DNA from 2 places in the Bradyrhizobium sp. 215_C5_N1_1 genome. Region 2 is predicted to be linked to the other one. Evidence: predicted binding sites of a transcription regulator. Region 2 holds the regulator's gene; the other holds the start of a gene.
The links. Region 2 encodes PhoB, which activates phosphate uptake and scavenging genes when phosphate is short. Its sites were predicted from a motif close to TGTCATNNANCTGTCAT; they were not measured.
Positions count from the first base shown of each region.

Region 1 (15,094 bases), 4.0 Mb from region 2:
CCGAGACGAAGGGGCGCGCGGCGTCGTGGATGAGCACGATATCGGGCTTATGCTTGGCGAGTGCTTCGAGCCCTGCGAGCACGGAGGCCTGCCGCGTCGCGCCGCCATTGGTCGGCGGCTCGTGGCTGAGACCTGCGACCGCTGCCGTGAACATGGCGCTGTCGTCGGGGTTCACTACCGGCTGCACGGCGAACACGTCGGGGTGGCGGCTGAAGGCTTCCATGGCGCGGTAGATCACGGGGACGCCGCCGATCTCGCGATATTGCTTGGGACCACCGGCGCCAGCCCGCAGGCCGCGTCCGGCCGCGACGAGGACGACTGCGGTGCGCTGTGATTTCGCCATAGGACTCAAATACTCAGTTGGTGATGAAGAGAGTCGGGGGAGTGGGGTGATTGCCGCATGCCTCTAGCACGGCAGGCCCGCAAAAAAAGGGGTTTCCCCGGATTGTGGGAAACAGCATTTTGCTGCACTGCACTTGAAAGATTTGCAGAACTGTCTAAACTGTAGGCATGACGCTTGACTGCACAAGAATTGTGCGCAAGATAGGTCATGGCAGGCGCGATGAGGCCCTGCCTACGCAACGAGACCCCTGTGACCGGCTCGGCAGTATCAGGCTCTAAGCCGTTGAAAATTGGCGATATCGAGGTCGCCACCCCGGTCTTCCTGGCGCCGATGTCGGGGGTCACCGACTCGCCCGTCCGCCGGCTCGCCGCCGAGCTCGGGGCCGGTCTGGTCGTGTCCGAAATGACCGCCAGCGATGAGCTCGCGAATGGCCACAAGATGTCACGGTTGCGCTGCGAAGCGACCGGGATCGGGCCTCATGTAGTCCAGCTCGCCGGCTGCGAGGCGCACTGGATGGCCGAAGGGGCCCGGATCGCCGAAGCCGGAGGCGCCGACATCATCGACATCAACATGGGCTGTCCGGCCCGGCATGTCACCGGCGGCCAGTCCGGCTCCGCCCTGATGCGCGATCTCGACCATGCCGTCAGCCTGATCGATGCGACGATCGCGGCGGTGAAGGTGCCGGTGACGCTGAAGATGCGGCTCGGCTGGGACGATCACACCCGCAACGCGCCGGAATTGGCGCGGCGTGCGGAAGCCGCCGGCATTGAGCTCGTCACCGTGCACGGCCGCACCCGCTGCCAGTTCTACAAGGGCGAGGCCGATTGGGATGCGATCCGCGCGGTGCGCGAAGCGATCTCCATTCCGCTTGTCGTCAATGGCGACATCACCACTTACGAGAAGGCGCTCGCGGCGTTGGAGGCCTCCGGCGCCGATGCCGTGATGATCGGCCGCGGCGCGCAGGGGCAGCCCTGGTTGCCCGGCGAGATCGGCCGCCGCCTGAAGGGCGGGGCGGTCGAAGCCGCGCCGTCGCTCGAGACCCAGCTGCATTATGTCCGCACGCTCTATGAGGGCGTCTGCGCGCTCTACGGCCTGCGGATCGGCCTCCGGCACGCGCGAAAACATCTCGGCTGGGCGCTCGACGTCGCGGCCGATGTGAGCCGTGCGCCGGCCGAGAAGCTGAAAGCCTGGCGCCAGAAGATCCTCACCTCCGAGGATCCGCGCCTCGTCCACCAGTCGCTGCAAGATGCCTTCGACGATTTCGCATGGAGCGCTGCTGCATGAGCTCAGTTGCTGACCATCGCCGGCCGCTTCCGTCCGAGAGCGACGCGATCCTGGATGCGCTGCCCAATCCCGTGCTCATGATCGGGCCGGACGGCAAGATCGTCGCCGCCAACATCGCGACCGAAGCCTTCTTCGACATCTCGACGCAGTTCCTGAAACGGCAGTCGCTGAAAGAGCTGGTGCCGTTCGGGAGCCCCTTGCTAGCGCTGATCGACCAGGTTCGTTCGTCGAACTCGCCGGTCAACGAATACAAGGTCGATCTGGGCACGCCGCGCATGGGCGGCGACCGCCAGGTGGATCTGCATGTCGCCCCGCTGACGGAACGGCCCGGCCATATCGTGGTGATGCTCCAGGAGCGCTCCATCGCCGACAAGATGGACCGCCAGCTCACCCATCGCAGCGCCGCGCGCTCGGTGATCGCGCTGGCCGCCATGCTGGCGCATGAGATCAAGAATCCGCTCTCCGGCATCCGCGGCGCCGCGCAGCTGCTGGAGCAGCAGGCCTCGTCCGAGGACCGCATGCTGACGCGGCTGATCTGCGACGAGGCCGACCGCATCGTGACGCTGGTCGACCGCATGGAGGTGTTCGGCGACGAGCGCCCCGTGGTGCGCGGTCCCGTCAACATCCATTCCGTGCTCGATCACGTGAAGCGACTGGCGCAGTCGGGCTTTGCCCGCAACATCCGCTTCATCGAGGATTATGATCCCTCGCTGCCGCCGGTCCTGGCGAACCAGGATCAGCTCGTCCAGGTGTTCCTCAACCTCGTGAAGAACGCCGCCGAAGCGCTGATCGACGTCCCCGACGCCGAGATCCAGCTCACCACCGCGTTCCGTCCCGGCGTGCGCCTGTCAGTCCCCGGTCAAAAATCCCGTGTATCCCTGCCGCTCGAGTTCTGCGTGAAGGACAACGGACCAGGCGTGCCGGACGATCTTCTGCCCAACCTGTTCGATCCCTTCGTGACCACCAAGCAGACCGGCTCGGGTCTTGGCCTGGCGCTGGTCGCAAAGATCATCGGAGATCACGGGGGCATCATCGAATGCGAGTCTCAGCCGCGCAAGACCACCTTCCGCGTGCTGATGCCGATGTATTCCACATCGGTCAAACATGCCGATCAAAGCAGCCGCGACGGCTCTGCCGGGAAGTCGTCGTCTGCGTCACAGGGGGCGAAATGAGGATTAACGATGCCCGCAGGTAGCATTCTCGTTGCTGATGACGACACTGCCATCCGCACGGTTCTCAATCAGGCGCTATCCCGCGCCGGCTACGAGGTCAGGCTGACCGGCAATGCCGCAACGCTATGGCGCTGGGTCAGCCAGGGGGAGGGCGATCTCGTCATCACCGACGTGGTGATGCCCGACGAGAACGCCTTCGACCTGCTGCCGCGGATCAAGAAGATGCGGCCCAATCTGCCCGTCATCGTCATGAGCGCGCAGAACACGTTCATGACCGCGATCCGCGCCTCCGAACGCGGGGCGTACGAATATCTGCCAAAGCCCTTCGACCTGAAGGAACTGATCGCCATCGTCGGCCGTGCGCTGGCCGAGCCGAAGGAACGGGTCTCGACGCCGGACGAGGACGCCGAGATGGAGGCGATCCCGCTGGTCGGCCGCTCGCCGGCGATGCAGGAAATCTACCGCGTGCTGGCGCGTCTGATGCAGACCGACCTCACCGTGATGATCACGGGCGAGTCCGGTACCGGCAAGGAGCTGGTGGCGCGCGCGCTGCACGATTACGGCAAGCGCCGCAACGGCCCGTTCGTCGCGGTCAACATGGCGGCGATCCCGCGTGACCTCATCGAGTCCGAACTGTTCGGCCACGAGCGCGGCGCCTTCACCGGCGCCAACACCCGCGCCTCGGGTCGGTTCGAGCAGGCCGAGGGCGGCACGCTGTTCCTGGACGAGATCGGCGACATGCCGATGGAGGCGCAGACCCGCCTGCTGCGCGTGCTCCAGCAGGGCGAATACACCACCGTCGGCGGCCGCACCCCGATCAAGACCGACGTGCGGATCGTCGCGGCGTCCAACAAGGACCTGCGCGTCCTGATCCAGCAGGGCCTGTTCCGCGAGGATCTGTTCTTCCGCCTCAACGTCGTGCCGCTGCGGCTGCCCCCCTTGCGCGAGCGCATCGAAGACCTGCCGGACCTCGTGCGGCACTTCTTCACACTGGCCGAGAAGGACGGTCTGCCGCCGAAGAAGCTCGATGCGCTGGCGCTGGAGCGGATGAAGCAGCACCGCTGGCCCGGCAACGTGCGCGAGCTCGAGAACCTCGCCCGGCGCCTCGCCGCGCTCTATCCGCAGGACGTGATCACCGGCTCCGTCATCGACGGCGAGCTGGCGCCGCCCACGGTCAGCCCGGGTGCCGCTGTCCAGCAGGGCGTCGACAATCTCGGCGGCGCCGTGGAGGCCTATCTGTCCTCGCACTTCCAGGGCTTCCCGAACGGCGTGCCGCCGCCGGGCCTCTATCACCGTATCCTCAAAGAGATCGAGGTGCCGCTGCTCACGGCCGCGCTCGCCGCCACCCGCGGCAACCAGATCCGCGCCGCCGATTTGCTCGGCCTCAACCGCAACACGCTGCGGAAGAAGATCCGGGACCTCGATATCCAGGTGTATCGGAGCGGGGGCTAGTTTTCCGAACGGACGGTGGCTCAGCTCCCCCTACCAAAGCGGAGCTGAGCCTTCCGGATCGCGCTGGCCGTTGTGGCTAACGCGGTGAGCAAAAGTCCGAATCAGGCCGAAACGTTCCGTTGGAACGTATGAATTGTTATTCAACCGCCGAGCGCTGCGTCGCGCTCATCTGATCAGCCGCGCCGAGACCGACTGGGCGCTGGCGACGTTCGCCAGCGGCTGCTGCACCCCGAGACCATTGACCAGGAGGTCGGCGGCTACGATCAGCAGCAGCACGGCCGACACCATCATCGCGAGAAAGAACCTGTCCATGGCGGTCAAGCCGTAGGGGCGGGAATCCGTTCCCGCAAGCGAGGTTTGCCAGAACAGCGGCCTGTGGATGCGCCGGTCCGTCGCGGCGAGGGCGCCGCGGAATTGTCGCAATTCGGCAACAATGTGGTACGAATACATCAGTATCCGCCCGCCGCGGACCCCGTTTTCAGCACCATTGCCGGAATGACCAGCGCAGACACCTCGGCCGCACACTTCGACACGGCCCCAGCGGAAGAGCCCCGGCGTTGGTCGGTGCGACGCTGGCTGGCACCCCTTGCCGTGGCGATGGCGTTGCTGTCGGCCCTCCTGACCTTCCTGGTCCTGACCGGTCTCACGCGGATCGAGCCGACGCCGGAGGTGGTCCGCTCGTTCTATCTGATCAATGCGGCCACGATCCTGCTGCTGGTCGGCATCATCGTCCGCGAGCTCTGGCAGCTGATCCTGGCGCGTCGGCGGGGCCGGGCGGCGGCACGCCTCCATGTCCAGATCGTCAGCCTGTTCTCGATCGTCGCGGTGCTGCCGGCGGTGCTGGTCGCCGTCGTCGCCAACGTCACCATCGAGCGCGGCCTCGACCGGCTGTTCTCCGGCCCGACCAAGGAGGTGATCCAGAATTCGCTGACGATCGCGCGGGCCTACATGCAAGACCACGCGCAGCTGATCCGCGGCGACATTCTCGGCATGGCCAATGACATCGCGCACGCCCGGCCGCTCTACGACCAGGACCGCCGCTCGTTCCGCGAGCTGCTGACCGCCAGCGCCGGCTCCCGCAACCTGCCGGGCGCGATGATCATCGACAAGAACACCAATATCCTGGAATCGGCGGACACCGGCATGCGGCTAGCCTATTCGCCGCCGGCGCCGGACTTCCTCAGCAACGTCAACGAATCCGAGCCCGAGATCGCGGTGCTCCCGGATGCGAGCTTCGTCGCCGCGGTGATCCGCCTGCGCGCCTTCAGCGACACCTTCCTTTATGTCGCGCGACCGCTCGATCCGAACGTCGTCAACCAGCTCAAGCAGACCGAGGTCAGCGTCGCCGAATACGCTCAGATCGAGTCGCGCCGGCTCGGCATCCAGGTCGCCTTCGCGCTGATGTTCGCGGTGATCGCGCTGACCATCCTGATGGCCTCGGTGCTGATCGGCCTCAACTTCGCCAACTCGCTGGTGGCCCCGATCCGGCGGCTGATGAACGCCGCCCACACGGTCTCGACCGGCGACCTCCATGTGAAGGTGCCCGTGCATCAGTCGGAAGGTGACCTCGCCCAGCTGGGTGAGACCTTCAACAAGATGACACAGGAATTGCGCAGCCAGCGTGACGAACTCGTCAACGCCAGCGATCTCATCGACAGCCGCCGCCGCTTCATCGAGGCCGTGCTGTCTTCGGCGAGCGCCGGCATCATCGGCGTCGACAATTCGGGCAGCGTCGGCATCCTCAACCGCTCTGCCGAGAAGCTGATCGGGCACTCCGAAGCGGAGACGCTCGGCCATCCGCTCTCCGACGTGCTGCCCGAGCTCGAGGAGATGATGAAGACGGCGCGGGAAGGGACCCAGCGCCTGGTGCAGGGCCAGATCACGATCACGCGCGACGGCACCGAGCGCAACCTGTCGGTCCGCGTCAGCGCCGAGAAGACCAGCCAGCCGCACGACAGCTACATCATCACGCTCGACGACATCACCGAGCTGGTCTCGGCGCAGCGCACCTCGGCCTGGGGCGACGTCGCGCGCCGCATCGCGCATGAGATCAAGAATCCGCTGACGCCGATCCAGCTCTCGGCCGAGCGCATCCGCCGCAAGTTCGGCAAGGACATCACCGAGACCAAGGACAAGCAGATCTTCGAGCAGTGCACCGATACCATCGTGCGCCAGGTCGACGATATCCGCCGCATGGTCGACGAGTTCTCGCGTTTCGCACGGATGCCGAAGCCGGTGATGGAGGGCGAGGACGTCGCCGACACCGTGCGGCAGGCGGTGTTCCTGATGAAGGTCGCCCATCCCGAGATCGATATCGAGGCCGAATTCAAGGAAGATCCGCTGCGCGCGCAGTTCGACCGGCGGCTGATCTCGCAGGCGGTCACCAACATCGTCAAGAACGCCACCGAGGCGGTCGAGCAGGTGCCGCCGGAGGAGCTCGGCAAGGATTACGGCAAGGGCCGCATCGACGTCGTGGTCTCGCGCGAGGGCGAGGACGTGCTGATCGACGTCATCGACAACGGCATCGGCCTGCCCAAGGTCGCGCGCTCGCGCCTCCTCGAGCCTTATGTGACGACGCGGGCCAAGGGCACCGGCCTTGGCCTGGCGATCGTCGGCCGCGTGCTCGAAGACCATGGCGGGCGTATCGAGCTGAAGGACGCTTCCGATTTCCGCGAGGGCCAGCGCGGCGCGTGGATGCGGATGCGTTTTGCGATCTCCGGTGCCCCCGCGAAGAGCGAGGGGACCGTGCAGGCATCGTTGGCCGCAAACGCGGTCACGGACATCGCCAAGCCGCCCGAAACAAAACCGCCGGCCGCCGAAACCAAAGAGCCGGCTGAAATGACCAATGATTCAACGAAGATCGAAGCCTCAACAGGCATCTGACAAGACAGGCGCGAACCATGGCAAGTGAAATTCTGATTGTCGATGATGAGGCCGATATTCGCGATCTCGTCGCGGGCATTCTCGAAGACGAGGGCTTCGTGACCCGGACCGCTCGCGACAGCGATACGGCGCTCGCCGAGATCGCCAATCGCAGGCCGCACCTGGTGTTTCTCGACATCTGGCTCCAGGGCTCCAAGCTCGACGGCTTGCAGCTGCTGGAGCAGGTCAAGAAGGACAATGCCGATCTGCCGGTCGTGATGATCTCCGGCCACGGCAATATCGAGACCGCGGTCGCCGCGATCAAGCGCGGCGCCTACGACTTCATCGAGAAGCCGTTCAAGGCCGACCGGCTGATCCTGGTCGCGAACAGAGCGCTGGAGAACTCGCGACTCAAGCGCGAGGTCAAGGAGCTGAAGCAGCTCGCGCCGAGCGCAAGCTCGCTCGTCGGCCGCTCGCCGAGCATGAACCAGCTGCGCCAGACCATCGATCGCGCGGCCAAGGCCAACAGCCGCATCCTGATCGTCGGCCCGGCCGGCGCGGGCAAGGAGCTGACCGCGCGCACGCTGCATACGGCCTCGGGCCGCGCCGATGGTCCGTTCGTCGTGATCAATGCCGCCGCGATCACGCCGGAGCGCATGGAGCACGAGATGTTCGGTGTCGAGCAATCTAACGGCGAGCAGGCGCGCAAGCCCGGTGCGCTCGAGGAAGCCCATGGCGGCACGCTGTTCATCGACGAGATCGCGGACATGCCGCGCGAGACCCAGAACAAGATTTTGCGCGTGCTGGTCGAGCAGTCGTTCCAGCGCGTCGGCGGCACCGGCAAGGTGCAGGTCGACGTCCGCATCATCTCCTCCACGGCGCGAAATCTCGAAGAGGAGATCGCTGCCGGTCATTTCCGCGAAGACCTCTATCATCGGCTCTCGGTGGTGCCGATCCGCGTGCCCGCGCTCTCGGAGCGGCGCGAGGACATTCCGGAATTGATCGACTATTTCATGGAGCAGATCTCGGCCGGCAGCGGCCTGCCCAAGCGGCAGATCGGGCAGGACGCGATGGCGGTGCTGCAATCGCATGTGTGGCCGGGCAACGTGCGCCAGCTCCGCAACAACGTTGAGAGAGTCATGATTCTGGCCGCGGGCGGACCGGAGGTGATCATCACCGCCGACATGCTGCCGCAGGACGTCGGCTCGATGGTGCCGGCGATGCCGACCAGCAACAATGGCGAGCACATCATGGGGCTGCCGCTGCGCGAAGCGCGCGAAGTGTTCGAGCGCGACTATTTGATTGCACAGATCAGCCGTTTTTCAGGAAATATTTCTCGCACAGCTGAGTTTGTTGGCATGGAACGTTCGGCGTTGCACCGGAAGCTGAAGGCGCTCGGTGTCGGCTGACACCGCGACGTCGCGGCCGCACCTCAGGGATTAGCGAGGAAAATCATCGATTTCCGTAGTTTTTCGGGGCATTTGGGCGTGGCCTGCCGCGTGAAGCGGCTTGCCTAATAACCCGTCCTGTCCTCTAATCGAACCGCTGTTCCTCCGAGGGGGATCTCATGAGGAATAGCAACCGGAAGAGGCCCCGAATGTCACAAAGAGGGCCGCAACCGGCGCAATAAAAAGAAACTCAAAGCGAGAAAAAAACAATGGCGGCAGACCGCGCACAAAACCTACAGGACACCTTCCTCAATCACGTTCGCAAAACCAAGACGCCACTGACGATCTTTCTGGTCAACGGAGTGAAGCTCCAGGGCATCGTGACCTGGTTCGACAATTTCTGTTTGCTGCTTCGGCGCGACGGTCACTCGCAGCTTGTCTACAAGCATGCGATCTCGACCATCATGCCGGGCGCTCCGATCCAGTTGTTCGAAGGCGGCGAGGATCAGCCGGCTTGAGAGTGATCTGATTGGAACCCCGGAATTTCGACGGGGAGGCCGACCGTCCGCGGTCGGCAGGGGCGAAGCAGACGGGGCGGGTGCTTGTCATCGGCCCCTACTTGCGTGTGCGCGCGGGCGGTACCGACACGCAATCGGAAAGCCATGTTCAGCGTGACGCGGAGGCCCGGCTTGATGAGGCCGCCGGCCTCGCGCGGGCGATCGACCTCGTCATTGCCGACGCCATCATCGCGCCGATCAGCCAGATCCGCCCCGCGACCTATATCGGCAAGGGCAAGGTCGAGGAGATCGCCGCGCTGGCCAAGAGCCTCGACGTCGAGCTCGTGGTGATGGATTGCGCGCTGGCGCCGATCCAGCAGCGCAATCTCGAGAAGGAATTGCACGCCAAGGTGCTCGACCGCACCGGGCTCATCCTGGAAATCTTCGGCCGCCGCGCCAAGACCAAGGAAGGCTCGCTCCAGGTCGAGCTTGCGCATCTCAACTACCAGCGCTCGCGCCTCGTTCGCTCCTGGACCCATCTGGAACGCCAGCGTGGCGGCTTCGGCTTCATGGGCGGTCCCGGCGAGACGCAGATCGAAGCCGATCGCCGCCTGATCCAGGAGCGCATCTCGAAACTCGAGGGCGAGCTGAAGAAGGTGCAGGCGACGCGGCGGCTGCATCGCGCCGGCCGTCAGCGTGTGCCGTATCGCGTCGTCGCGCTGGTCGGCTACACCAATGCCGGCAAGTCGACGCTGTTCAACCGCCTGACGCGCGCAGACGTCCAGGCCGCCGACATGTTGTTTGCAACACTCGATCCGACCCTGCGCGCGCTCACTTTGCCGCATGGCGGCAAGGCAATGCTGTCCGACACCGTCGGCTTCATCTCCAACCTGCCGACCCAGCTCGTCGCGGCCTTCCGCGCTACGCTGGAAGAGGTGCTGGAGGCCGACGTCATCCTGCATGTGCGCGACATCTCGCACGAGGATGCCGAGGCCCAGCAGAGTGACGTCGACGCGGTGCTGCGCCAGCTCGGCATCAACCCCGACGATTCCGGCCGCATCATCGAGGTCTGGAACAAGATCGACCGTTACGAGCCTGACAAGCGCGAAGAGCTCTTGAACATCGCCGCGCGCCGGCCGGAGGATCACCCGGCGATGCTGGTGTCGGCCGTGTCAGGCGAGGGGATCGACGCGCTGCTCGCCGCGATCGAGGAACGGCTCGCCGCAAAGCGCACCACGCTCGATCTCTCCATCGACGCCGCCGACGGTGCCGGGATCAGCTGGCTGCACAGGAATTCCGAGGTGCTGGCGAAAGAGCTGCACGACGGCCGCTTCGACATGACGGTGCGGGTCGACGAGACCAAGCGGGATATCGTGGTGAACCGGTTCGATGCCGTGCCGCGCGTGGCGTGATCCGAAGGGCGCGGTGCGCCCGACCGGCCTGCGTGCGATATCGACCATATCCGCGTTTCTGGGTTGAGACGCGTAACGCTAGAATGGAATGGTCAGGCCCGGATTCTTCGCCTGCGCCTTGGTATAGGCGACGCCGTGGATCTTGATCCCGCGCTCGTCCAGCAGCGAAATGATGCCGCCCTGGTTCGACAACTCCATCGGCTTCTGCACGACGATTGCGAGCGTGCCGCCGGCCGCGATCTTCCCTGACAGGGCCATCTTGTTCTTCTGCTTGTCGGCCAGCATCCAGCCGGTGAGATCGATGTCGCGATCGGCCGTATTGAGCAGCGTGACGACTTCCCGCTCAGGCGTTTTCAAGGCATTGACGAGTGCTGCGATGATGCGCACGAGTCCGTCAGGCATTTGCCCGGTCGGAGGAGCGGTCGGATCTGGCGGCTGTGTCGGCGCGCCGAGATCGATGGGGTCACCGGTCTTGTCGTCGGTGTGCCAGGCCTGCGTCTGAAATTTGAGGAAGACCGCCGTCCATAGCTTCTGATCCGGGAATTCGAACACCAGCCCGCCGTCTTGCCATGGCCCGTTGTCGCCCGAGAATCGCCCGATTGGATTTCCCTGATTCATATGGATGTCGTGAATGCCGCGACCCGGCCGGAAGCCGAAATAATTGTCCGCTTTGGTTTCCGGCCCCCATGTCTCACCGAATGCGTAGATCATCGCGCTTTCGTTCGAGAGCGCGCGCTGGACGAACTGGTCGAGCTTCTCGTTGAGGTCATTGTCCGGTCCGGGCACGGACAGCGGCAGCGGGATCATCTCCTGGGGCTGCATCAGATTGCCGCGAATGAAGTCCAGCGCGATGCTGGCCGGCTTCGGCGGCTGCGGGTGCAGGCCCTCCGGCAACGCCGCGAGATGATCGGTGATCGGATGGACAAAGTGCGATCGCACCAGGAACGCGACTTCGCTTCCGTCGCCTGACTGTACATTGACGGCGATGCGGAAATCCGCGTTGTCGGCCACGACATGGACTTGATAGTGCGGCGACTGGCCGGTGCCGAAACGCATCGCGATCGGGCGTCCCTTGAGGACCGAATAGTGCTTTAATGGCATCGCACTCACCTGAGGTGGGATTTCGGCTGCGCGGGCTCCGTCGCTCAACTTTAGACTGCTTGTCGTGACGGTTTCATGGCTTGACTGCGATCCGCCATGACCGCCTCGCTGCATTCGGGAAAAGATGCTGACCTATATCTCCTTCGCGACCGCTTCGATCCTTGCGGGTACACCGATGGAGCAGGCCACAACGCTAGCGGCGGGCCTGCGAGCGAGTCTTTGATACCGGTTTCCCCTCACTCTTCGCCGCGTTCCACAGCGCGTCCATCTCCGCCAGCGACGCCTGCTCGAGCGTCCGCCCCTGCGCCTCAAGCGCCCGTTCAATGAACGCAAACCGCCGCTCGAATTTCGCGTTGGTCGCGCGGAGTGCACTTTCGGGATCGGCATCGACATGGCGGGCGAGGTTGACCAGCGCGAACATCAAGTCGCCGGTCTCTTCAGCCAGCCCCTCGCTGTCGTTGCGGTCGAGCGCCGCCTCGATCTCGTCGGCTTCTTCGCGGATTTTTGCCAGCACAGCGCGCGGGTCGTTCCAGTCGAAGCCGACGGTGGAGGCCTTGCGCTGGAGCTCCATCGCGCGCGTCAGCGCGGGCTGGCCGGCCTTGACGCCCGAGAGTAACGACTTGTGCGTCGGCGCTTCCTCCGGCGGCCGGCGCGCCGCACGTTCGGCTTGCTCCTCGGCCTTGATGCGGTCCCAGACTTCCTTGACGTGGGAGGAGGCGAGATTGCCGTCCTTGTCGGCGAAGACATGGGGATGGCGCCGGATCATCTTGCGGGTGATGGCCTCCACGACGTCGCCGAAGGCAAAGGCATTCTGTTCTGATGCCATCTGGGCGTGGAACACGACCTGGAGCAGGAGGTCGCCGAGCTCTTCGCGCAGGTCATCGAGATCGCCGCGGCTGATGGCCTCGACCACCTCATAGGCTTCCTCGATCGTGTAGGGCGCGATCGTCGCAAAATCCTGCTCGAGGTCCCAGGGGCAGCCGGTCACCGGCGTGCGCAGCGCCGCCATGATCTCGATCAGGCGGGAAATGTCACGGGAAGGGGTCATTGCGGGGCAGTCTCCTGGGTCCAAAACCTTATGCCAAAAGCGGCCCGCCGTTCCCAGCGCGGCGCGGCGGAACAGGCCGATTTCCACCGATTGGCGGCAGATTGGCGAGGTGCTAAAGCGCGGGCCATGACTGACGCATTTTCATCACAAACCGCGCTGGTGCTGTTTTCCGGCGGTCAGGACTCCACCACCTGCCTCGCCTGGGCGCTCAGCCGCTTTGCACGCGTGGAAACGCTGGGTTTCGAATACGGGCAACGCCACGCCGTCGAGCTCGATTGCCGTGACCGGCTGTTCGAGGGCATCAAGGGCTTGCGTGCCGATTGGGCCGCAAGGCTCGGCGAGAGCCATACGCTGTCGATCCCGACGCTGGCGGCCGTGTCCGAGACCGCGTTGACGCGCGACGTCGCGATCGCGATGGGGGCCGACGGCCTGCCGAACACGTTTGTACCCGGCCGCAATCTCATCTTTCTGACCTTTGCCGCGGCGCTCGCCTACCGGCGCGGTATCACCCACATCGTCGGCGGCATGTGCGAGACCGATTATTCCGGCTATCCCGATTGCCGCGACGACACCATCCGCGCCATGCAGGCCGCGCTCTCGCTCGGCATGGCCAGGCCATTCGAGCTGCATACGCCGCTGATGTGGATCGACAAGGCGGCGACGTGGAAGCTAGCCCACGACCTCGGCGGCGCAGGACTGGTCGATCTCATTCGCGAGCACTCGCACACCTGCTATCTCGGCGAACGCGGCGCGCAGCATGAGTGGGGTTTCGGGTGCGGCGAGTGCCCGGCGTGCCGTTTGCGGGCGAAGGGGTGGCGGGAGTTTGCGGCGGGGCGCAAATAGCGCTCCAATCTCCGCCGTCATCGCCCGCGAAAGCGGGCGATCCAGTATTCCAGAGAAGGTGCTTGAGCCGAGAAGCCGCGGCGTACTGGGTCGCCCGGTCAAGCCGGGCGACGACGGAGGAGAGAGCTTGCGCTCTCTCAACGTCGTCATTGCGAGGAGCTAAGCGACGAAGCAATCCAGACTGTCACCGCGGAGAAATACTGGATTGCTTCGCTGCGCTCGTAATGACGGGTCAGGCGCGACCTACCGAAAATCCTCCGGCCGCAGCTCGATCGGCTTGCCGTGCGGCGTGCGGTCGGCGGCGTGGTCCCAGGCGTCGCGGTAGCGGTGCAGCGTCTCCGCCGATGCGACGCCCTTGCTTGCAACCAAACCTTCCAGCGTGGCGAGCCAATGCAGGTAATAGGTCTCGCCCGTGTCAGGGTCGCCGACGGCCTGCGCGCGCTTGATCTCGGAGGCCAAGGCTGCGGCCCATTCCGGCCAGGTGAACACGCCGCGCTCGTGCAGCGTCAGCGCCATCGCAAACGCATGCGCTTCCCAGGGTGCGCGGAACACCGGGCCGTCGTCATCGCGCGGAATGCTCGGAATGGCCGCCGTCGCAGCGGCCGCAGCCGGGCTGCTCATCACGCCGGGTCCAGATAGGGTTCGAAGGCGTCGATCGACACCTTCAAGGTCGGATCACCGTCCGCGCCCCAGAGGTCGCGGCCCTCGAATACGACCGTGTAAAGCCATTGCGGATTTTCGCCGAGCTCCATCGCCGCCGAATCCGGAAATACGTGGCAGCCGTGGTTCAGCTCGACGACACCGACATGGCCGCGCACATAGCGCGGCAGCCGCGTATGCGTGGTCGGATGAATGTTCCTGGCGCGGACGCGATCGCCGATGTTGAATTTTGCCGGCGCCGGAGCAGGGCGGGCGAACTCGCCGCGCACCATGACGCGCTCGACATTGGCGAGGTCGAACTTGCCGTGCTTGAGCGCCCTTGCAGGCTGCATCGCGTGACCGGCAGCGACCTCCTCCCGGGTGAGGTAGCCCTTCTCGATCAGCATCTCCTCGAGCCCGAGAAACCATTTCTTGTAGTAGGAGCTCGAGAGATAGACGTGCGGCGGCAGCGTCTCGCGATAGAAGCGCGAGGTGTCGATGTTGAAGGCGCCCGCCGCGCCCATCGCGCGCACCATGGCGAGAACACGCGATTCCCATTCCTCGTGAAACATCGGCTCGTTCGGCTCGGCCTCGACCTTGCCGAACCCGTCCATGCCGCCCATGTCGTGGACGCCGTTCACGACGGCGCTCCAGGCGTCTTGGGAAAGCCGGTGCCGATCATGGAATCGCGCGTGACCAGCTCGGCAAGCTGCTCCTCGCTCCAGCCTTCGGTGCCCGCGGGGCGCATCGGCAGCACCAGGAAGCGAGTCTCGGCCGTGGAATCCCAGACACGGATTTCCATGTCCTTGGGCAGCGTGACGTCGAAATCGGCGAGCACGCCGCGCGGGTCCTTCACCGCGCGCGAGCGGTAGGGCGCGGCCTTGTACCAAACCGGCGGCAGGCCCAGCATTTCCCAGGGGTAGCAGGAGCACAGCGTGCACACGACCATGTTGTGTCGCTCTGGCGTATTCTCGACCACGACGAGATGGTCGCCGACGCGGCTGACATGGCCGAGCGTGCCGATGGCCTTCGAGCCATCCTCCAGCAGCGCCT
Region 1 is NZ_CP197228.1:4,555,071-4,570,164, reverse strand. Features, by position in the region: gene AB7G19_RS21995 (bifunctional 2-C-methyl-D-erythritol 4-phosphate cytidylyltransferase/2-C-methyl-D-erythritol 2,4-cyclodiphosphate synthase) at 1-343, opposite strand, end outside; gene dusB (tRNA dihydrouridine synthase DusB) at 626-1,627, shown strand; gene AB7G19_RS21985 (two-component system sensor histidine kinase NtrB) at 1,624-2,799, shown strand; gene ntrC (nitrogen regulation protein NR(I)) at 2,809-4,251, shown strand; gene AB7G19_RS21975 (histidine kinase) at 4,417-4,701, opposite strand; gene AB7G19_RS21970 (sensor histidine kinase) at 4,747-7,134, shown strand; gene ntrX (nitrogen assimilation response regulator NtrX) at 7,152-8,522, shown strand; gene hfq (RNA chaperone Hfq) at 8,771-9,019, shown strand; gene hflX (GTPase HflX) at 9,031-10,410, shown strand; gene AB7G19_RS21950 (DUF2278 family protein) at 10,489-11,511, opposite strand; gene mazG (nucleoside triphosphate pyrophosphohydrolase) at 11,705-12,559, opposite strand; gene queC (7-cyano-7-deazaguanine synthase QueC) at 12,686-13,402, shown strand; gene AB7G19_RS21935 (nitrile hydratase accessory protein) at 13,646-14,023, opposite strand; gene nthB (nitrile hydratase subunit beta) at 14,023-14,682, opposite strand; gene nthA (nitrile hydratase subunit alpha) at 14,679-15,094, opposite strand, start outside.
Region 1: AB7G19_RS21950 (DUF2278 family protein) is a predicted target of PhoB. The motif match lies at 11,572-11,588, and genes of this name have one in related genera.

Region 2 (15,094 bases):
AGGGGATCGAACGGCACCATCTCCGCGGCGTAGTCGGGCGGCACCTGCACGGCTTCCTTGGAGGCGAGGATGTAGAACTCGCCGGGGTCGAGGATCAGGCTGCCGTCGGGACGCGCCGAGATCGGTTCCCAGAAATCCTCCACCGCATAGCCGGAGCGGCGGTCGACGTCGACGACACCGGTGTGGCGCTTGGCGCGATAGCCGACGAAGCCGTTGGCCTTCTCGCCGGAGAGGTCGACGGAGACGGCAACGCCGCCGGTGAGATCGGCATCGTCGAGATCGACGAGACGCTCGGTCGCATGCAGCGCCTCGAGCTCGTCGATGTTGAGGATGGCATCTCCGGTGCGGAAGCGTACCTGGCTCAGGCGCGAGCCCTCGCTGACCAGTACCGGAAACGTCTTCGGGCTGATCTCGGCGTAGAGCGGGCCGTGATAGCCGGCGCCGATCATGTCGAAGCGTCGGGTGCCGTCGGCGATGACACGGGTGAAGACATCGAGCCGGCCGGTCGAGCTTTTCGGGTTCGCGGCGGCGACGATCTCCGGCGGCAGCGCCAGGCTTTCCAAGAGCGGCACGATGTAGACGCAGTTGGTCTCCAGCACTGCGCCATCGGCGAGGCTGAACTCGTGCAGCTTTAACTCGTCGATGCGCTCGGCGACGGTCGCGCCGGGACCCGGCAGGAAGCTGGCGCGAACGCGATAGGCGATGTCGCCGAGGCGAAGGTCGAGGCTCGCCGGCTGGATCTGGCTTTCGACGAAGTCATAAGCGGGCAGGATGAGGCCCGCCTTCGCCATCGCCGCGATCATGCGGTCGGGCAGGATACCATTGGCGTCGGCGGCAACCGTGAAGCTCAACCGGGGGTCCTCGTCAGGGGTCAAATGCATCCGGACATGCGGGAAATAGCAGCCTTTTACGGCTATCCGATGGACGCCTTGACGGAAAGGCCATTGCGGAATATGAGCATCACTTATCCCGTGGTGATTTGAGCCGGCCGGCTTGCAGCCACGTTAAATAAGTCGCTAAACAGGCCGGGGACCTCTGTGATCCCGGCCCGTGGAAGTTATCCAGGCCGGTTTTTTTGTGACCATTTTCGATGGTCACGCAGAGGAGGTCCTATGTCGAAGTCCCCGGCGTCCACCACGCAATACCGTCCCGAAACCCGCCTGGTCCATTCCGGCACCCTGCGCTCGCAATATGGCGAGACGTCGGAGGCGCTGTTCCTGACCCAGGGCTACGTCTACAACAGCGCCGAGGAGTGCGAGGCGCGGTTCAAGGGCGAGGACCCCGGCTTCATCTATTCGCGCTATTCCAACCCGACCATCTCGATGTTCGAGCGCCGCATGATCGAGCTCGAAGGCGCCGAAGCCGCCCGCTCGGCCGCGACCGGCATGGCCGCGGTGACGACCGCGATCCTGGCGCCGCTGAAGGCCGGCGATCATGTGGTGGCCTCGCGCGCCCTGTTCGGCTCCTGTCTCTACGTCATTCAGGATCTCTTGCCGCGCTACGGCATCGAGACGACGCTGGTCGACGGAGCCGATCTCGACCAGTGGCAGCGCGCCTTGCGGCCGAACACCAAGACGTTCTTCCTGGAGAGCCCGACCAACCCGACGCTCGACGTGCTCGACATTCCAGGGATCGCCGAGATCGCGCACAGCGGCGGCGCGCGGCTCGTCGTCGACAACGTGTTCGCGACGCCGATCTGGCAGAGCCCGCTCGCGTTAGGGGCCGACGTCGTGGTCTATTCCGCGACCAAGCACATCGACGGCCAGGGCCGTTGTCTCGGCGGCATCATCCTGTCGTCGGAAGCGTTCATCGCCGAGCACATCCACAATTTCATGCGCCAGACCGGCCCGTCGATCTCGCCGTTCAACGCGTGGGTCCTGCTCAAGGGCCTGGAAACGCTCGGCGTACGCGTGCGCGCGCAGACCGAGACGGCGGGACGCATCGCCGACGTGCTGGCGAGCCATCCGAAGATTTCGCGCCTGGTCTATCCCGGCCGCGCCGATCATCCGCAGGCAGCTCTCGTGAAGAAGCAGATGCGCGGCGGCTCGACGCTGGTCGGCTTCGAGGTCAAGGGCGGCAAGCAGGGTGCGTTCCGCGTGCTCAACGAGCTCAAGCTTGCAAAAATCTCGAACAATCTCGGCGATGCCAAGAGCCTCGTCACGCATCCGGCGACCACGACGCATCAGCGCCTCAAGCCGGAAGACCGCGCCGCGCTCGGAATCAGCGAGGGCTTCATCCGCTTCTCGGCGGGGCTCGAGCATGCGGATGATCTGATCGAGGATCTGACTGCGGCGCTGGAGAAGGCGTGAGGGCTTCACGAGCTCGGAACGTAGGGTGGGCAAAGCGACTTGTCCGCCGTAGCTCGAAGAGCGAAGGCGGAAGCGTGCCCACCATTCACGATCATATCGCCGATAGATGGTGGGCACGGCGCGCGAAGAGCGCGCCTTTGCCCACCCTACGGCACCGAGCTACATCGGCCGATACGTCCGCACGTCGGCGGGCACGTTGACGCCGAGCTTGATCTGGCCGACGGAGCGGATGATGTCGTCGCCGAGGATCTGCGCGAAGCAGGCATAGCCCCAATCGTTCATATGCAGGCCGTCGGCGATCACGAAACTCTCGACCGGGATCGATTGATTCTCGTGCCAGTCGCGCATCACCTCGAAGCGGGGGAAGATGCCGACGTGACGGAGCTCGGCGACCTTGCCGAGCAGGTGCACCATCTTGCCGGCGCTCTCCTTGCGCTGGTTGACGGCCGGCGAATATTGCGGATCGACCAGCACGATGTCGGCGCCGCCAGCGGCCTGGATGCGGGAGATGCCGTCCTCGACCATCTTGGCGGTGTCACCGGGATCGAGATTGCGCAGCACCGCATTGGTGCCGACCTGCCAGATCACGAGATCCGGATGCACGTCGATCACCTCCTTCTGGAGGCGCTTCATCATCTCGGGCGCGTCCTCGCCGCCGACGCCGGCGTTGATGACGGTGATGTCGGCGGTCGGATATTGCCGGCGGAGCTGCGCGGCGAGACGGTTCGGATAGTTGAAATCGGGCGAGCTCGCGCCATAGCCTGCCGTCGACGACGAGCCGAACGCGACGATCACGACGGGTTTGCCGGCGACGAGCTTGCCCGCGACATGCGGCAGCGAGCCCATCGCCTTCGAGCCACCCTTCGGCGTGAGGCAGGGCACGCGGCTGAAAATGTCCCCGGCGGATTTCGCGACCTGCTTCACCTTGTCGATGGCGCGGGCGGTCACGCCGCGCTGCTCGTGGGACGTCGCGGCGACGGTGGTCTGGGAAGGCGAAGCGGAAGCCGGACTAGCGGCCTGCTGCGGCGCGGGCGTTGCCTGCGTGGCCTGCGCCTGCACTGGTGCCAGCGACACCGGCGTCAGGAGCAGCAGAGCCGCCGCGGGCGCAGCCAGCCATGCAGTCAACCAAAAAGGGCGGAGAGAACTCATTAACGCTAGACCTCAATTTTGCTGCTGGGCCGGCCCCAGATGGGCTGCGTCGATCACAAACTGTGCCAACGCCCGGCCAAGGCAGTCATGGACCTGTTTCGCCAGCTCTGGCCCGCGGGACGGGCTGAACAGGTCGAACTGACCCTGATCATTCCACTGCCGCATGATCGCGAAACGGTCGAACAGCGGGATGTCATGCTCCTGCGCCACCACCCGCATATTGTCGAGATAGGGCGGCACCGAGATCATGGTTTCGGTACGCGGGCTGTACTGCAAGTTCATCAACACGACGTCAGCCCCTGCTTTTTGCAGCGCGGAAACCCCTTCGGTTACCGCCCCGCGAAAATCATCGGGATCAATCGCTCGGATAGCATCCACAGTCCCGGTCTGCCAGATGACCAAAGTAGGCCTTTTTGCTTCCATCAGCTTAACGAAGGTGGCGGCCGCCTCCTCGGCCGTCTTCTTGCTCTGTATTTCTACGGAGACGTGCACGGTCTCCGACGGCAGCAGCCTGTCCTGCAGGATGGCCTGCATGCGCGCCGGATAGGAGCTGTCCTCCGAGGCCGGAATCGTGGTCGAACGGCTGCCGATGACGAGGATTTCGAGCGGTTTGCCGGCCTTGATGGCATCGGCGACCCTCGGAAGCTGGCTTTCAGTGGTGAGCAGATAGGATGGCAATTCGCAGGCCGGGGGCGCGGCCGGAGCAGCCGGCACGGCATCGCCCGCGCGCGCCAGGGGCGCGGCGAGGTTACCGCACAGCAGGACCAGGCTCAGGAGAACCTTCGCCTTCATCAGCCCCCTCCCGCCAGATCGGCGTTGCCGACGGCGTTTTTGGTTTTCGCACCGCTCTTGTCAGCCACGCGCTTGTACCACGAAATCACCCATGCAACGCCCCACATGATCAGGATTCCGGAGAGACTAATCAGCGCATGCATGGCTGCGCCGCCGGAGACTTCGGCCAGGATGAAATGGCCGGCGAAGGCGAGGAAGACGCCGAGACAAAAGATCTCGAGGGAATGCTGGCCGCAGAGGATCAGCGGCCGCAGCCAGGGCGATTTCAGGCCCGGCCATTCCCGGGGCAGGAAGCGAACGGTGAGCGCGGCGAACGCCAGGAAATGCGTGAAGCGCAGCACGTCGAGATCGGCCTTGTCGATCGGATACATCCACTGCTCGAGCCGCCTCGGCATGAAGTGGGAGAGCTGCGGCACATACCAGGTCAGCGTCACGTAGAACGCCGCGACGAGATAGGCGATCGATATCCACATCGTGACGCGGGACGCCAGGATGCGCGACATGCGTCGCGCACCTCCGAGCGCACACCATGCACCGAATACGAAAAGCAATTGCCAGGCGAAGGGATTGAACGCCCAGAAGCCGTTCGGATAGGCCGACAGATAGAGGTCGTATTCCCAGGTCACCGCGTAGAGCACGACCGAGAGGCCGAGCGTCACGTCGGGCCGCCATTTCATCAGCCACAAGATCAAGGGCAGCGCCAGCATCAGCACGATATAGAGCGGCAGCACGTCCATGTTGACCGGACGAAAGCGCAGCAGCAGCGCCTGCACGATCGTGACATCGGGCTGCTTGAGGAAATCCATGATGCCCATCTCTTCGGTGTAGAGCGGGTTCTCGAACCTGGTCGCAACGTAGGAGATTTCGGCGAGGAAGATCGTGAACAGAAAGACGTGGGCGACATAGATCTGCCAGACGCGCCGCAGGATGCGCGCGGTGGCGACGACGAAGCCGCTTTCGAGCATGGCACGACCGTAGACGAACGCCGCGGTGTAGCCGGAGATGAAGATGAAGATCTCGGTGGCGTCGCTGAAGCCGTAATTGCGGATCGTGAACCAGGTCAAAAGGCTCGGCGGCAGATGGTCGACGAAGATCAGCCACAGCGCGAGCCCGCGGAACAGGTCGAGCCGGAGCTCGCGCTCGCCGATGGCGGGCAGCGTGATGGCCGGCGCGGCGGAGCGCGGCTTCGCCTCCGCAGGTCTGGCCTCCGCAGGCTTGCCGGTTCCCGCGATCGTCGATCCCGTCACTTGGTCGGCAATGGTCATCGGGGGTTCGAAACCCTTCCGCAAATCGCGACGTGTCATGGAGTGTACAGGTCCGGCCGTCGTCTCGCAAAGCGGCCGGATCACATTGGGTCTACTTCCTCGGCAATTCTGGCGGCACGATGTCACCAAAACCGCCTGCGGGCGTTGGTTCCCGGCCGGGTTTTCGTTATGATGGCCGCCATGTATCGCGCCGTGACCCGCCAGATCGAAGTGACCGTCGAGCCGAACTTTGTTCCGGAGCAGTCGTCGGCTGACCGCTCCCGCTATTTCTGGTCCTACACCATCGTCATCACCAATTCCGGCGACGAAACCGTGCAGCTGAAGACGCGGCACTGGATCATCACCGACGCCACCGGCCGCCAGCAGGAGGTCAGGGGCGAGGGCGTCGTCGGCGAGCAGCCGACCCTGGCTCCCGGCGAGCGCTTCGAATACACCTCCGGCGTGCCGCTCGCGACCGCCTCGGGCTTCATGACCGGCCGCTACCAGATGGTCAGTGAAAGCGGCGAACGCTTCGAGATCGACGTGCCGACGTTCTCGCTGGACAGCCCGGACAACAAGCGGGTGTTGAATTAGCCCGGTGCCGTAGGCGCCGTAGGGTGGGCAAAGGCGCAAAGCGCCGTGCCCACCATTCCAAACGTGGCGCATAAGATAGTGGGCACGCTGCGCTTTGCCCACCCTACGACTGGATTGCTTCGCTGCGCGCGCAACGACGGAGGATGCGACGCCTACGCGTCTTCCACGCCGGCCTCGTGCGGCGTGAACTGGTACACCGACGAGCAGAACTCGCAGGTCACGACGACCTTGTCGTCCTTGACCATGGCGGCGCGGTCGTCGGGCGAGAAGCTCTTCAACATCGCACCAACCGCGTCGCGCGAGCAGGAGCATTGCGCCTTCAGCACCAGCGGATTGAACACGCGCACGCCACGCTCGTGGAACAGGCGGAACAGCAGCCGCTCGCCGGAGAGTTCGGGGTCGATCAGCTCGACGTCCTCGACGGTCTCGACCAGCGAACGCGCCTCGACCCAGGCGTCGTCTTCGGCGACAGCATGCACCTCCGCGCCTTCGGGCGCATCGCCGGGATGCAAATCGGCCTGCCGCGCGCGCTCGGGCGCCTTCGGCAGGAACTGCATCAGCATGCCGCCGGCGCGCCAGCGATGCTTGCCGCCGTCGTTCGAGCGCCACTCCTCGCCGACCGCGAGACGCACGCGCGTCGGGATCTGCTCGGAGCGCAGGAAATATTCGTGGGCGGCATCTTCCAGGCTGCCGCCGTCGAGCGCGACCAGACCCTGGTAGCGGCTCATGTCGGGACCCTGGTCGATGGTCATGGCGAGATGACCGTTACCGAGAAGCGTGCCGGAATCTTTTGTCTCGCCGAGGCGCTCGGCATCGTAGCGCGCATAGGCGCGCAGGCGATCCGGCGCCATGTAGTCGACGACCAGGAACGACACCGGACCGTCGGTCTGGGCCTGGAGGATGAAGCGGCCCTCGAACTTCAGCGCCGAGCCGAGCAGCGTCGTCAGCACGATGGCCTCGCCGAGCAGCTTGCCCACGGCAGCGGGATAATCGTGCTTGGTCAGGATCTCGTCGAGCGCGGGACCGAGCCGCACGAGGCGGCCGCGCACGTCGAGTGCGTCGACCTCGTAAGGCAGCACGGCGTCATCGATGGGAACCGCTGATGGTGCGCGAACCGGGCCTTCAGGCCCGGTATTCATGTCAGGGGATTGGGAAACCATGGCGCTTTATCTGGGGTCGATGGAGGAAAATGGAAGAGGGCTCAAGGGTGGTGTGTTCCGGATGCACTTATGATCGCTCAGGATCCTGCAAATTCGATGTCGTCCCGGCGCGCGCAAAGCGCTGATACGGGACCCATAGCCACAGGATTACGCGATAGCCCGCGTAGCCCGGATGGAGCGTAGCCCAATCCGGGACCACTCCAACTGCGGACACAAACCCGGATTTCGCTGCGCTCCATCCGGGCTACAAGTGAGATTACTTCACCGCGTCAAAGCACCAGGCCAGAATGCCCTTCTGCGCATGCAGGCGGTTTTCGGCCTCGTCGAACACGACCGATTGCGGGCCGTCGATCACTTCGTCGGTGACCTCCTCGCCGCGATGGGCGGGCAGGCAATGCATGAACAGCGCATCGGGCTTGGCCAGCGACATCAGCTTCGAATTGACCTGATAGGGCTTGAGCACGTTGTGACGGTGCTCACCTTCCTTGTCGCCCATCGACACCCAGGTGTCGGTGACGACGCAGTCGGCCCCCTTCACGGCGGCCTCGGGATCGGTGCCGAGCACGATCGGCGCGCCGGTGGCCTTGATGAAGTCCCGCATTACCTTTTTCGGCGCAAGCTCCGGCGGCGTCGCGACATTGAGCTTGAACTTGAAGCGCTCGGCGGCATGCGCCCAGGACGCCAGCACGTTGTTGTCGTCGCCGGTCCAGGCCACCGTCCTGCCCTCGATCGGGCCGCGATGCTCTTCGTAGGTCATGAGGTCGGCCATCACCTGGCAAGGGTGCGAGCGCCGTGTCAGGCCGTTGATGACGGGCACCGTCGCATATTCCGCCAGCTCCAGCAGGGCCTCGTGATTGAGGATGCGGATCATGATGGCGTCGACATAGCGCGACAGCACGCGCGCCGTGTCGGCGATGGTCTCGCCGCGGCCGAGCTGCATCTCGGCGCCGGTCAGCATGATGGGCTCGCCGCCGAGCTGGCGCATGGCGACGTCGAACGAGACGCGGGTGCGCGTGGAGGGACGCTCGAAGATCATCGCCAGCGTCTTGCCTTCCAGCGGCTTCACCGGCTGGTGCGCTTTCTGCTTCGCCTTCATGGCGGAGGAGGCCGCGAGCATGCTCTTGAGCTCCGACAACGGGAGCTCGTTGATATCCAGAAAGTGCTTCGGGGACTTGCTCATCAGCTCGCCGCCCGCTTGGTCTGACTGGACGAGATCGCGGCGCAGGCGCGCTCGAGCCGCCCGACGCTGTCCTCGATTTCGGCTTCGGTGACGATCAAGGGCGGCAGGAAGCGCACGACATTGTCGCCGGCGCCGACCGTGAGCAATTTTTCGTTGCGCAATGCCGCGCCGAGATCGCCTGATGGCACCACGGCCTTGATGCCGATCAGAAGGCCTTCGCCGCGCACTTCGCTGACGATGTCAGGATAACGATCGATCACGGAGGCGAGCTTCTGCTTGAGCAGCAGCGACATCTTCTGCACGTGATCGAAGAAGCCGGGCTTGAGCATGACGTCGAGGACGGCGTTGGCAGCCGAGATCGCGAGCGGATTGCCGCCGAAGGTCGAGCCGTGCGAGCCGGGCCCCATGCCGGCAGCCGCGTCCGCGGTCGCCAGCACCGCGCCGATCGGGAAGCCGCCACCGAGCGCTTTGGCCAGCGACATCACGTCAGGCGTGACGCCGGTGCGGCGATGCGCGAACAGATCGCCGGTGCGGCCCATGCCGGTCTGCACCTCGTCGAACGCGAGCAGCAGGCCCTTCTCATCGCAGAGCTGGCGCAACGCCCTCAGGAAGGCGGGCGTTGCCGAACGCACGCCACCCTCGCCCTGGATCGGCTCGATCAGGATGCCGGCGGTCTGCGGACCGATCGCCTTCTTGACGGCGTCGATATCGCCATGCGGGACCTGGTCGAAGCCGTCCATCGGCGGGCCAAACCCTTCGAGATATTTTGCCGAACCGGTCGCGGCGAGCGTTGCCAGCGTGCGGCCGTGGAAGGCGCCTTCGAAGGTGATGATGCGGTAACGTTCCGGATGACCCTTGGAGAAGTGATGATGGCGGACGAGCTTGATCACACCTTCCAGCGCTTCGGCGCCGGAATTGCAGAAGAACACGAAGTCCGCGAAGCTTTCGTTGCACAGACGCGCGGCGAGCTTCTCGCCGTCCGGGCTCTGGAACAGGTTCGACATGTGCCAGAGTTTGGTGGCCTGCTCTTGCAACGCTTTGACCAACGCAGGGTGAGCATGGCCGAGCGCATTCACCGCCACGCCCGAGGTGAAATCGAGATAGCGATCGCCATTGGTCGCAATCAGCCAGCAGCCTTCACCGCGCTCGAAACCGAGGTCGGACCTGGCGAAAACGGGGAGCAAATGCGGCGCTGCGCTGTTAGTCATGACGATCACTTGAATGTTGCGGACGGCGTGAGCGTGCATTGCGCAACGCACCATTGACCGGCCCGGAAAACGAAACGTGCCGCCTTTTAAGGGCGGCACGCGAGACTATCTTATGCCTGGTGAAACCGGTGTCAATGCCGCCCGGAAAGCCTCGCGAAACGCAGAATCCGTAGTCTTGCGGTGGCGATTTTGCGTATTTCCGCCACGGAACATGTGGAAGCGAGTCGGCGGACTCTTGCGCGTGAGTCACGCCATATTGTAGCGTTTGGCTTGTCAGATACGACATCTCGTGCAGCAGTTCTGATCCTCTAAGTCCTCATGTACCGGCGTAAGCGTTCGGGCGCATCTGGTGCGCCCGGCGAGCCTTAAGGGATTCTGGCGGCACGGGTTTTTCGAAGCTTAGGCATTCGCCGTGCGGCCGCCAGGATGGCAGGCGCCGGCGAAGGAAAGGGTGCAATGACCGTTTTGACCTGGTCGGATGATCGCGTCGAGCAGCTGAAAAAGCTCTGGGAGGCCGGGCTTTCGGCCAGCCAGATCGCCGCTGAACTCGGCAATGTGACCCGCAATGCCGTAATCGGCAAAGTGCACCGGCTCGGCCTGTCGGGCCGCGCCAAGAGCCCTTCATCGGCAGCGCCGCGGCCGCGCAAGGCACGCCCCGCCCAGCACATGATGCGGGTGACCCGCCCGATCGCGCGCGGCAACACCGCGCTGGCGCAAGCCTTCGAAGTCGAGGTCGAGGCCGAACCGGTCACCTACGACAACGTCGTGCCGATGAGCCAGCGGCTGTCGCTGCTGGAGCTGAACGAGGCCACCTGCCACTGGCCGGTCGGCGATCCCTCGAGCCCGGATTTCTTCTTCTGCGGCGGCAAGGCGCTCTCCGGCCTGCCCTACTGCGCCCAGCACTCGCGCGTGGCGTATCAGCCCGCGGCCGATCGCCGGCGCGCGCCGGCGAAGCCGGGTCCGCGCTGAGGTATCGGATTAGCTGACTACGAAGACGGCGCCGTCACGCGATGACGGCTCAACTCACTCGGTGTCGTCCCTGCGAACGCAGGGACCCATAATCCCGGCGCGTAGTTATTGCGCGGGATGATCACTCCGAGTCTTCGCCAAACCACTCCCTGTGGTTATGGGTCCCTGCGTTCGCAGGGACGACATCGAGGATGCGGTGGCAGCCCGCTAAATCACGTCTGCCACAGCAACCCCTTACGCTTGCTCCGCCTTCGCAAAGCGATCGTCCAGTGCGTAGCCCGCGCCGCGGACGGTGCGGATCGGGTCCTGCTCGCGGCCGAGATTGAGCAGCTTGCGCAGGCGCCCGATATGGACGTCGACGGTGCGCTCGTCGATGTAGATGTCACGGCCCCAGACGCTGTCGAGCAGCTGCTCGCGCGAGAACACGCGGCCGGGATGCTCCAGGAAGAACTCCAGCAGGCGATATTCGGTCGGGCCGAGATCGATCGGCCGGCCCGAGCGCGCCACGCGACGCTTGTCGCGGTCGAGCTCGATGTCGCCATAGGCGAGCACGGTGGCGAGCCGCTCGGGGCTGGCGCGCCTGAGCAGGCCCTTCACGCGTGCCAGCAGCTCCGGGACCGAGAACGGCTTGACGATGTAGTCGTCGGCGCCGGTCGCAAGGCCCCGCACCCGCTCGCTCTCCTCGCCGCGCGCGGTGAGCATGATGATCGGGAGCTGCTTGGTCTCGGGCCGGGAGCGCAGCCGCCGGCACAGCTCGATGCCGGAGAGGCCCGGCAGCATCCAGTCGAGCACGATCAAATCGGGGATGTGCTCCTTGAGGCGGGTGTCGGCATCGTCGCCGCGCATCACCGTCTCGACGTCATAGCCGTCGCCTTCGAGGTTGTAGCGGAGAAGCTCGGTGAGAGCTTCCTCGTCCTCAACCACCATAATGCGTGCGCCCATGGTGTTCGTCGCTCCTTAAGTGTTCGGGACCGTCGTGGCGAAGGTCGTCATGTCGCCCTTCGGCCGCTTGTCGGTGATCGCCTGGCCCTCGATCATGTAGAACACGGTCTCGGCGATGTTGGTGGCGTGGTCACCGATGCGCTCGATGTTCTTGGCGCAGAACATCAGATGGATGCAGAACGAGATGTTGCGCGGATCCTCCATCATGTAGGTGAGGAGCTCGCGGAACAGCGAGGTGCAGATGGCGTCGACTTCCTCGTCGCCCTTCCACACCGCCATTGCCGCCGGCAGATCGTGCGCGGCATAGGCGTCCAGCACCGACTTGACCTGTTGCTGCACGAGGTCGGTCATGTGCTCCAGACCGCGGAACAGCTTGAGCGGATGGAAATCCGTCTCCAGCGCCGCGACGCGCTTGCCCATGTTCTTGGCGAGGTCGCCGATCCGCTCGAGATCGGTCGCGACGCGCATGGCGCCGACGATCTCGCGCAGATCCACCGCCATCGGCTGGCGGCGCGCGATGGTGAGAACGGCGCGCTCCTCGATCTTCTTCTGGAGCGCGTCGAGCTCGGCGTCGATGGTCACGACGCGCTGGCCGAGCGCGACGTCGCGGCGGATCAGCGCGTCGACGGAATCGACGATCATGCGCTCGGCGATGCCGCCCATCTCGGCGACCAGGCGCGTGAGTTCCTGGAGGTCGGTGTCGAAGGCCTTTGCGGTATGTTCAGAACCCATGTTCCGTCTCCTCAGCCGAACCGGCCGGTGATGTAATCCTGCGTGCGCCGGTCGGTCGGCGACGTGAAGATCTTGCTGGTGTCGTCGAACTCGATCAGCTCGCCGAGATACATGAAGGCGGTCTTGTCGGAGACGCGCGCCGCCTGCTGCATGTTGTGGGTGACGATCGCGATCGTGTAGTTCTCGGACAGCTCCTGGATCAGCTCCTCGACCTTGGCGGTCGAGATCGGGTCGAGCGCCGAGCAGGGCTCGTCGAACAAGATCACCTCGGGCCGCACCGCGACCGTGCGGGCGATGCAGAGGCGCTGCTGCTGGCCGCCGGAGAGCGACAGGCCGGAGGCGTTGAGCTTGTCCTTGACCTCGTTCCACAGCGCGCCGCCGCGCAGCGCCTTCTCGACGCGGTCGTCCATCTCGGACTTCGAGATCTTCTCATAGAGACGGATGCCGAAGGCGATGTTTTCGTAGATCGTCATCGGGAACGGCGTCGGCTTCTGGAACACCATGCCGACGCGGGCGCGCAGCAAATTGAGGTCCAGCTTGGGGTCGAGGACGTTGGTCTGGTCGAGCATGAGCTGACCGGTGACGCGCTGGCCCGGATAGAGGTCGTACATCCGATTGAAGATGCGCAGCAGGGTCGACTTGCCGCAGCCAGACGGGCCGATGAACGCCGTGACGCGGTTGGTGCCGAGCGCCAGATTGATGTTCTTCAGCGCGTGGTGCTCGCCGTAATAGAAATTGAGGTTGCGCACCGTCACCTTGGCCGGAGCTTCGGGCAGCACCGGCGCCTGGGGCAAACCACCGGCCGCGCTCATCGATACGGAAAGATCACTCATTTTGCGGTCCTCTCGGCGCTCAGAATGCGCGCGCCAATATTCAGGGCAAGAACGGTCAGGGTGATGAGCAGCGCGCCGCTCCAGGCGAGCTGCTTCCAGTAGGCGTAGGGGCTCTGCACGAAATTGTTGATGGTGACCGGCAGGTTCGCCATCGTCTTGTTCAGACCCAGGCTGAAGAACTGGTTCGACAGCGCGGTGAAGAGCAGCGGCGCGGTCTCGCCGGCGACGCGGGCGGTGGCCAGCATCACGCCGGTAATGAGGCCCGAGCGCGCCGCGCGATAGGCGATGCGCTTGATCACCAGCGAGCGCGGCAGGCCGAGCGCCGAGGCCGCCTCACGCAGTGCGTTCGGCACCAGCAGCAGCATGTCCTCGGTCGTGCGCAGCACCACCGGGATGACGATCACCGCAAGCGCGAGGCAGCCGGCAATCGCCGAGAAGCCGCGCATCGGCACCACCACCGCACCATAGATGAACAGGCCGATGATGATCGAGGGCGCCGAGAGCAGGATGTCGTTGATGAAGCGGATCACCGAGGTCAGGCGGTCGTTGCGGCCGTACTCGGCGAGATAGGTGCCGGCGAACAGACCGAGCGGCGCGCCGATGCCGACGCCGAGCACGGTCATGATGATCGAACCCACGATGGCGTTGCGCAGGCCGCCCTCGGTCGAGCCCGGAGGCGGCGTGTCCGCAACGAAGAGCTCCAGGTTCAGGCCGGCAATGCCGTTGTAGAGCAGCGTCATCAGGATCAGCGCGAGCCATGTGACGCCGAAGGCAGCGGCAGCCAGGCAGAGCACACGGATGACGATGTCCATGCGGCGGCGGCGTGCGTAGATCGGGTTCATGTTACTTCCCCGCCTTCTTTTCAAGACGCATCAGCATCAACCGTGCAGCCGCGAGCACGAAGAATGTCAGCACGAACAGCAGCAGGCCGAGCAGGATCAGGCCGGACTGGTGCAGGCCGTCGCTTTCGGCGAACTCCGATGCGATCGCCGCCGAGATCGTGGTGCCCGGGGCGAAGATCGACGACGAGATGCGGAACGAGTTGCCGATGATGAAGGTCACCGCCATGGTCTCGCCGAGCGCGCGGCCGAGCGCCAGCATGACACCGCCGATGACGCCGACGCGGGTATAGGGGATCACCACGCTGCGCACGACTTCCCAGGTGGTGCAGCCGACGCCGTAGGCGGCTTCCTTGAGCACCGGCGGCACCGTCTTGAACACGTCGACCGAGATCGAGGTGATGAAGGGCAGCACCATGATGGCGAGGATCAGCGCCGCGTTGAACAGGCTGAGATAGGACGGCGGGCCTGCGAAGATCGCGCCCAGCACCGGGATGCCGTCGAAGATCTTGATCATGAAGGGCTGGAACGTGTTGGCCAGGAACGGGCCGAGCACGAAGAAGCCCCACATGCCGTAGATGATCGAGGGAATGCCGGCGAGCAGCTCGATCGCCATGCCGATCGGGCGGCGCGCCCATTGCGGGCAGAGCTCGGTCAGAAAGATCGCAATGCCGAGACCGACCGGAATGGCGATCGCCATCGCGATGAAGGAGGTGATGAGCGTGCCGTAGATCGGGCCGAGCGCGCCGAGCACGGGCGGATCTGCCGACGGCGCCCAGCGCTGCGTCCACAGGAAGGCGAAGCCGTATTCCTTCATCGCCGGGAACGCGCCGACGATCAGCGAGATGATGATGCCACCGAGGATGAGGAGCACCGAGATCGCGGACAGCCGCGTGATCCAGTAGAAGGTGAGGTCGCCGAGCTTGAAGGCGCCCAAGGCCTTGGCGCGGTCATACGGTCCGGCGTCGTCGATTACATCGCTCTGAACGGCCATCTCTGCCACGCCGATCCCCTGTGCCCGTTTGATATACGCTTGTTGTCGGTCTTGTTGTTGGTCTTGCGCTCCGGATGCGGCGCGAGGCCGATCCGGAGCGGAGGTCTTGTGAGATCCCGGCGCCCAGTCCGGGACACAGAGCGCTTAGC
Region 2 is NZ_CP197228.1:8,533,122-8,548,215, forward strand. Features, by position in the region: gene AB7G19_RS41195 (2'-deoxycytidine 5'-triphosphate deaminase) at 1-881, opposite strand, end outside; SAM riboswitch at 962-1,041, shown strand; gene AB7G19_RS41200 (O-succinylhomoserine sulfhydrylase) at 1,113-2,309, shown strand; gene AB7G19_RS41205 (SGNH/GDSL hydrolase family protein) at 2,469-3,458, opposite strand; gene AB7G19_RS41210 (SGNH/GDSL hydrolase family protein) at 3,471-4,250, opposite strand; gene AB7G19_RS41215 (OpgC domain-containing protein) at 4,250-5,515, opposite strand; gene apaG (Co2+/Mg2+ efflux protein ApaG) at 5,696-6,088, shown strand; gene AB7G19_RS41225 (Hsp33 family molecular chaperone) at 6,241-7,248, opposite strand; gene argF (ornithine carbamoyltransferase) at 7,505-8,428, opposite strand; gene AB7G19_RS41235 (aspartate aminotransferase family protein) at 8,428-9,636, opposite strand; gene AB7G19_RS41240 (GcrA family cell cycle regulator) at 10,093-10,605, shown strand; gene phoB (phosphate regulon transcriptional regulator PhoB) at 10,840-11,547, opposite strand; gene phoU (phosphate signaling complex protein PhoU) at 11,563-12,279, opposite strand; gene pstB (phosphate ABC transporter ATP-binding protein PstB) at 12,291-13,112, opposite strand; gene pstA (phosphate ABC transporter permease PstA) at 13,109-13,954, opposite strand; gene pstC (phosphate ABC transporter permease subunit PstC) at 13,956-14,945, opposite strand; gene pstS (phosphate ABC transporter substrate-binding protein PstS) at 15,090-15,094, opposite strand, start outside.